Regions from separate parts of the Corynebacterium genitalium ATCC 33030 genome, predicted to be linked through region 1. Evidence: riboswitches for the same ligand, from Rfam matches in the RefSeq annotation. Region 1 holds a riboswitch; the other holds the start of a gene.
What was found. Region 1 has a riboswitch for cyclic di-AMP ahead of HMPREF0291_RS10825 (resuscitation-promoting factor Rpf1 domain-containing protein). Riboswitches for the same ligand answer to the same signal wherever they lie in the genome.
Positions count from the first base shown of each region.

Region 1 (3,533 bases):
GCCATCGTCGGGGGAATCGGCATGGGTGTCGGTGCCTCTCTGGCCGGCGGCTGCACCGTGGGCAACGGCATGGTTCAAACGTCCCTGTTTAGCTACCAGGGCTGGGTCGCACTCATCTTCATTGCGGCTGGTGTCTATATCGGTGCGAAGATCTGGCTAAAGCCCAGCAAGGCGGGAGTGTCCCCCGAGGACGCTGGAGACCTGTACACCACCGATGAGTCTGTCCGTTCCAGTCACGATGCTGTTCACGACAGTCAAGAGGCCACCCCGGCTTTCAGCTTCCCGGTCGCTAACGGCGCATTGGCAGTGCAGACCAAGCCGAAGCAGGCCTGTAAGGCCCTCCCACTTGGCGGCGGTCGCTACAAACTGGACACTCTCGGCGCTGTGTGCCCATTCCCGCTCATCGAAGCGAAGGATGCGATCGCTGAGCTGGACAGCGGTGAGGCATTGGTGATCGATTTCGATTGCACGCAGGCTACAGAATCCATTCCCCAGTGGGCAGCCGACAACGGCCATTCCGTGAAGGACTTTGTGCAGAACCAGAATGCTGGCTGGCAGATCACAGTCGTTAAGGATGGCGCTTCCTAGGCTGAGTGCCGTCGCACAAAGGGCTTGATTCCGATCTCGTCGGAATCAAGCCCTTTGTGCTTGCTGTTTAGCTAGCGGCCTTAACGCGGCAGCCTAGCGTTGACGGCAGCGATGAAAGCCTGTGCATCGCCAGACAGGAGAGCGTCGATCAAGTCCTTGTTGGCCTGGTAGAACGCGTTGTAGTCGTTGCGGTTGGCCTTGTATGTTGCCTCAACCTGCGGCGGGACATTCAGGCCGCGGTTGTTCAGCTCGCGGGTGAGGGACTTGTAGAGCTTGTCCACCTCGAGCTCGTTGTTCTTCTTCGGCTGCGGAGCTGCGGCTGGCTTCGGTGCCGGAGCCGGCTTCGCTGCCGGTGCGGTGCGCGGGGTCGGGGCGGAGTTCAGGCCCAGCTTGCGGGAGCATGCCGGCCATGCGCCCCAGCCCTGGCTTGCGAGGGTGCGCTCCGCGACAGCAATCTGCTGCTCGCGGGTTGCCTGGTGTGCGTACGGTGCGAACTCGCCGCCGCCGTATGCGCGCCAGGTGGAAGCGGAGAACTGCAGACCGCCGTAGTAGCCGTTACCGGTGTTGATGTGCCAGTTGCCGCCAGCCTCGCACTGAGCCAGGCGGTCCCAGTCGGAGTCCGGAGCTGCGGAAGCGGTCGGCGCGACAAGTGCGGTGGTGGCGATGGCTGCGGTAGCGCCAGCCAGTGCCTTAGCGGACACGGCCTTGGAGTTCTGCTTGCGGTGACGTCCCATAGGGGTGTGTTTTCCTCTCTTGTTCTACGTCTGCGGGGTGAGCTGTCGGGTTCAGGCTGAGGGGGTTCAAGCGCCTGGCCGCGGTGCGCGGCTTCACCCCTAGCGGTCTCGAATATGAGGGTCCGCGTTGCGCCGGAAGTTATTCCCGCGCGGGTGGGTCCCCCGCTTCTGTCCTGTTGAGTTATATCGGGCATCGAGCCGGACAAAATTGAACGTGGCTCGTAGCTTGAATTGCACGCCCGTCTGTGGGCATGAGCGTAACTCTAGCGGTTTATAACGATTCAGTCACGTTCCGGAAGCAAGTTGTTGTCAGTGTGACTGATGTGACTCAACTTGCGCACGTTTTGCCGGCGCTGCCTGCGGGAACATAGTAAATGTGACCTATCTAACATCAAGCTGAGTTGGCGTGTTGGCCGGGGTGGCGGGTTCGTCGTAAAGCATAAGCAAACGCGCATTTTCGTGCCGTCGGAGTCGGCTCCGCAAAGGCCCAGTTCGCGTGTGGCTGATGAGGTGTCAGTTACTTGACGTGTGGACGGCACGAAAGTGGGTTTGTCGCGCAGGGAATGTTTTGCCCTGCCGGTGGGTTGTTCTAAGCCAGTAACTAAGATGGATAGCCCTAGTGATTAACGGTGGTGAATGACTAATGCCAGTAGGAAAAGTGAAGTGGTTCGACGCGGAGAAGGGCTTCGGCTTCGTCTCCAACCCGGGGGACGAGGATGTCTACGTGGGCAAGAACGTGCTGCCCGACGGCGTTGAGGACCTGCACCCCGGTCAGCGCATTGAGTTCGATTTCGCAGCCGGTCGCCGTGGGCCGCAAGCACTGCGCGTGAAGCTTCTCGACGCTCCCCGCCGCCGCGCCGTCAACCGCCGCAAGCCCGAGGAACTTGCCAGCATGCTTGCGGATGTCATGTCGATGCTGGAAACCCAAGTTCAACCCGCCCTGGACGCTGGCCGCTACCCGGAGCGCAAGGAAGCCCGCCAGATCGCCGAGATCCTGCGCGCGGTGGCCAAGGAGCTCGACGCCTAGCCAGCCCCGCTATGAGGCTTATGACGCTTCGGTGGAGAAGGCCCAGGTGACCATGACCGGGGTTTCTTCACCTTGCGCATCGGCGCCGACCATGAGGGCGGAAATTTCGATCACCACGAGATTCGCATCCTCGGAGACGACGGGGACATCGACCTCGTCTGCCTCACCGGGGGTGAAGGTGCGCTCAGTGTTAGCGGCGGGGTCGTCGTAAATGCTCAGCAGGGACCACTGCAGTTGGGCCACGTCGTTCGGCACGCTGACGCGGACGTTTTCGGTGCCGGGCTCGACGGGGAGCAGCGCGACATCGCCCTCCGGGCACTCCTGACCGAACTCACAAATGGAGAAGGGCATCGTCGACACCTCGTCACCGGATTCGCCGGCGCTGGCCGTGACTTCGATCTCCTGTGGTGGGGTGCCGGGACGGTTGTTCTGCCAATCCATGTAAAAGTACAGCCCGGCCACAATAGCGACGATGACCACGGCAATGACCGCCAGCATGACGACGGACCGCTGGTTACGTGCAGTGCGTGTTGTGCGAGATTTCGTGCTGCCCATGCCTTTAACTCTACGGTCTACTGCGGGACGAACTTCACGCGGTACAGGTCGGGCCAGCGTTTGCCGGACAGGAGAAACTCCTGGCCGGCGCCAGACGTGTTGGGGAGGTAGGCGATCCCGTTGAGGACGTGATTGGGATCGGGGGTGGCGTTGTTTTGCAGAGGAGAGGCGTCGATAAGCGCTTCGACAGCACCCGTGTCCGCATTGATGCGCACGATGTCCGTAGTCATGAAGATATTGGCGTAGATGTCGTCGCCGACGCACTCGAGCTCGTTGAGTCCCTCGATGGGCTGCTCGTCCATAGTGACAGTGAAGCGTTCACGTTCGGCAAAGGTGTCAGGGTCGATGCGGCGCAGCTGGTCACTGCCGTCGCTGAAGATGACCTCCCCGCCGTCGTCGCGGTGGCAGATGCCCCAGCCATCGCCGTCGTAGTTCACCCGGTCGATCTCATCGAGCGTGTCCGCATCGCGCTTGATGGCAACCTCGTTTTGCCAGGTGAGTTGCCACAGATGATCGTCAACCTGCGTAATGCCCTCACCGAAGAACTCCCGGTCCAAATCCTGGCTTGCTAGTTCCTCGCCCTCGATCGTGGAGCGGTAGATGCGCGACTCGCCCTCCTGGCCGGTAGC
Region 1 covers NZ_CM000961.1:2,287,763-2,291,295, reverse strand. Annotated here, with positions in the region: gene HMPREF0291_RS10830 (YeeE/YedE thiosulfate transporter family protein) at 1-588, shown strand, start outside; gene HMPREF0291_RS10825 (resuscitation-promoting factor Rpf1 domain-containing protein) at 669-1,322, opposite strand; cyclic di-AMP (ydaO/yuaA leader) riboswitch at 1,335-1,521, opposite strand; gene HMPREF0291_RS10820 (cold-shock protein) at 1,966-2,349, shown strand; gene HMPREF0291_RS10815 (DUF2771 domain-containing protein) at 2,368-2,904, opposite strand; gene HMPREF0291_RS10810 (glutaminyl-peptide cyclotransferase) at 2,922-3,533, opposite strand, start outside.

Region 2 (3,533 bases), 970 kb from region 1:
TGCGCCCCAGCCGTACGGTGAACCAATCTTGGACAAGGCTGCACCCACCACGCCGTCACCATGGGCGGATGCCGGGACGTTGAGAGCTACCGGTCCGTTCTTCGCCTCCCACGCGGCGCGCTGCTCCGGGGTGAACGCATCCACGCGACGCTCGACTTCCTTGACCTTGGCGTCCAGGTCTTTGCGCTCCTTCTCCAGCTTGTCGCGCTTGCCCTCCAGCTCCGCCTTGCGGTAGTTGGCCACAGCCACGGCAATGTTAGCGTCGGTGGCCCGCTGGGCTGCTTGCTTGTTCAACTGGGTGGAGTTATCCAGGGTGCGCTGCGCGGAGCGGCTCAGAGAACCGAGGTAGGAAGCGCGGTCAATAGCCTCCTGCGGATTCATTGCATCGAGGGCATTAAGTCGCGCGTCGTTAGAGACGTTGCGGTACTGCGTACGCGCGTGGCCGTCGACCTCTTGCTGCGCGCCGGACCGAGCGCCTACCGCGCGTTCTGCTTCACGCTTTGCGTCATCAGCTTGCCTCTGCAGCGTCTTGACTTCCTTATCGCCTTTGACGATCTGGTCCTCGATCTCCTTGACCTCTTCGGCCTTCTCGGTGGCCTGGTGGGAGACATCTTCCATCTCCTTGATCATGGTCTCAACGTCCTCGGCATAAGCCGGGGCGGTAGAACCCGCAGCTGCGACGGCTGTAAGTACGCCAGCTGCAACGATCGGACGCGACGTGCGACGGGAGGAAGCGCGGTGCTTGCCCACGAGGACCTCTTTCTGAAAGAACATGAAGGAAAAGATGACAAACCTGTAACAAAGCTATAGCGTCCGCCCGCGCCGGTCAAACACTTTGGACAGACTAAAGTGCCAAAAAGCTCCACTCTGTTACTGTTGTGACAATTGTGCGATAAAGAGCCAAAACCGGCCCGAGCCCCGAGGCTCCAGACCGGTTTTAGGTACGCCGCGGAAGTTCCTGCGGCAGGTGCTGCGCTAGAAGCGGACTGCAGAGTGAATCGGCATCATGTTCAGCGGGCGGTAGCCCACCGGGGTGCCGGAGTTCAGCGCGTCGATGATCTGGCCGTTACCGGCGTAAATAGCAACGTGGGATGCGCCACCGTAGTAGACGACGATGTCACCCGGCTGCAGGTCAGAAATGGCGACCTTACGGCCAGCGTTGGCCTGAGCCTGCGAGGTACGCGGAATCTGCTTGCCTGCCTGAGCGTGAACCCAGGAGGTGAAGCCAGAGCAGTCGAACGCGTTCGGGCCGGCAGCGCCGTAGACGTACGGGGAGCCGATCTTGGACTTTGCGATGGACACGATGCGCTCACCCTGGGACGGCTGGCGCACCGGAGCCGGTGCGGCAGCAGCCTGCGGCTGGCGGTTAGCGACAGGGGCGCTAGCGTACTTCTTCTCGACGCCGTTGATCCAGTCGTTGAACCCCGGAACGTTAGCAACGCCCGGAACAGCCTTCACGGCCGCGATAGCAGAACGGATGTCAGCGTCGCGGTCGGCCTTACCGGCCAGGGACGGGATCCACTGCTCGATGCCCGGGATGCTTGCGATGCCAGGGGTGTTCTCAATGCCCGGGATCTCCGCAGAGATGTTCGTGTTAGGAACGCGAACCTCGGCAGCGTCAGCGGTAGTCGGGGCGATCAGGGTTGCGCCGGCGAGAACGGCGGACGCGGTTGCAACGGTGCGCTTGGTACCGTTTGCCTGGCGGCGGTGCTTAGCCACTTATAAACTCCATATCTCCAGTTGCGCCTACCGGGTTAGCTGTCGGGTTCGGTGCGGGAAGTCACCTCTAGGACGCTCCTGCGCTTGCGCGCTCCTTGCGCCCCGTTCACCCCAGGGAAGTCATGGTTCCCCGGCTTCCGGACCATAGGGGTCCTAGAACTCGGCTCTATGTGGTTCAAATGTCGCTTGCGCCTTCGTGGCTACAAGGTCTCAGCTAGGTTACGAAACGGACACAAGCATTGTCCAACGGCGCGCCCGTTATTTTTTCGTTATTTTCCCCGGCGCCCCGAAAAACCGACGCCTCGAGCCCCTCCATGCCAACCTGCTTTAGCGTGTGACGGCCTACTGCGGGCCTGTCACCAGCACGTTTGCTGCGGAATGACGTTACGTCCAAGGCCGGCAGAAAGCGATGATTGACGCCAAAACTTTCTAATGTGATCCTGCTCACAGTAGATGTCTTTATGGTTTTGTTACAAGCCAAAGGCCCCTCCCCCACCCGCTTTTGGGCAGTCAGAGGGGCCTCGGCGTTATGCGCTAATGGCTCTAACGCTTGCTCTTAGTACCGGCGTCGCGGTCGACAGAGTTCTTCTCTGCCTCCAGCGCACGCAGCGTCTCCACCTCTTCGTGGTGGTTCTGGCGCGCGATCTCGTTGCGGCGCGCAGTGATCGCCGGATCATCCGGGCTGAACGTGCCGGAGGTCTCCGAGTCGGCGTAACCGAGCTGGTTCATCTGCTTCGGAACAACAGCGCCCGCGTACTCGAGCGGGATCTGGTGGCCGTGCTCGTCCACCGGGCCAATCGGCTGGTGAACCTCGACGAAGGCACCATTCGGCAGCTTCTTGATCACACCGGTCTCAATACCGTGCTCCAGGACCTCACGGTCAGAGCGCTGGAGACCGACGCAAATGCGGTAGGTGATGAAGTACGCCAGCGGCGGCAGCACGATCAAACCTATACGGCCAACCCAGGTCATCGCGTTAAGCGAGATCTGGAAGTGGTAAGCAAACAGGTCGTTACCACCGGACAATGTCAGCAGCAGGAAGAAGGTGATGCCCATGACACCGATACCGGTGCGGACAGGAACGTCGCGGGGACGCTGCAAGAGGTTGTGGTGCGCGTCGTCGCCAAGCATCTTCTTCTCCAGGAAAGGATACAGCAGCAACAGCACCACCATGAGGCCTGCCATCAGTGCCACCCAGAACACGCCCGGGATGGTGTAGTTACCCAAGTAGAGCTCCCACGCCGGCATGACACGGGCGGCACCATCCGTCCACAGCATGTAGACGTCAGGCTGAGAACCAGCGGACACCTGCGACGGGTTGTAGGGGCCGAGGTTCCAAATCGCGTTAATGGTAGTGACACCGGCCATCAGCGCGAGGACACCGAAGACCAGCAGGCCGAAACCGACAGCCTTAACTGCGAAGACCGGCAGAATGCGGATACCCACAACGTTGTTCTCGGTGCGGCCCGGGCCAGGGAACTGGGTGTGCTTCTGGAACCAGACCATCAGCAGGTGTCCGGCAATCAGCGCGAGGATGATGCCCGGCAGGATCAGCACGTGCATGATGTAGAAGCGGTCCAGCATGAGGTCGGACGGGAAGTCGCCGCCGAAGATTGCCCAGTGGATCCAGGTGCCGATGATCGGCAGGCCCACGATGATCGCGGACATAATGCGCAGACCGACACCGGAAAGCAGGTCATCCGGCAGGGAGTAACCGAGGAAGCCCTCGATCATGCCCAGCAGAATCAGGACAACACCGATGATCCAGTTGGCTTCGCGCGGGCGACGGAATGCACCGGTGAAGAAGATGCGCA
Region 2 covers NZ_CM000961.1:1,315,100-1,318,632, reverse strand. Annotated here, with positions in the region: gene HMPREF0291_RS06200 (C40 family peptidase) at 1-750, opposite strand, end outside; gene HMPREF0291_RS06195 (C40 family peptidase) at 976-1,719, opposite strand; cyclic di-AMP (ydaO/yuaA leader) riboswitch at 1,729-1,895, opposite strand; gene qcrB (cytochrome bc1 complex cytochrome b subunit) at 2,263-3,533, opposite strand, start outside.
Region 2: it holds a riboswitch for cyclic di-AMP, as region 1 does, so the genes downstream of both, HMPREF0291_RS06195 (C40 family peptidase) here and HMPREF0291_RS10825 (resuscitation-promoting factor Rpf1 domain-containing protein) in region 1, are expected to answer to the same signal.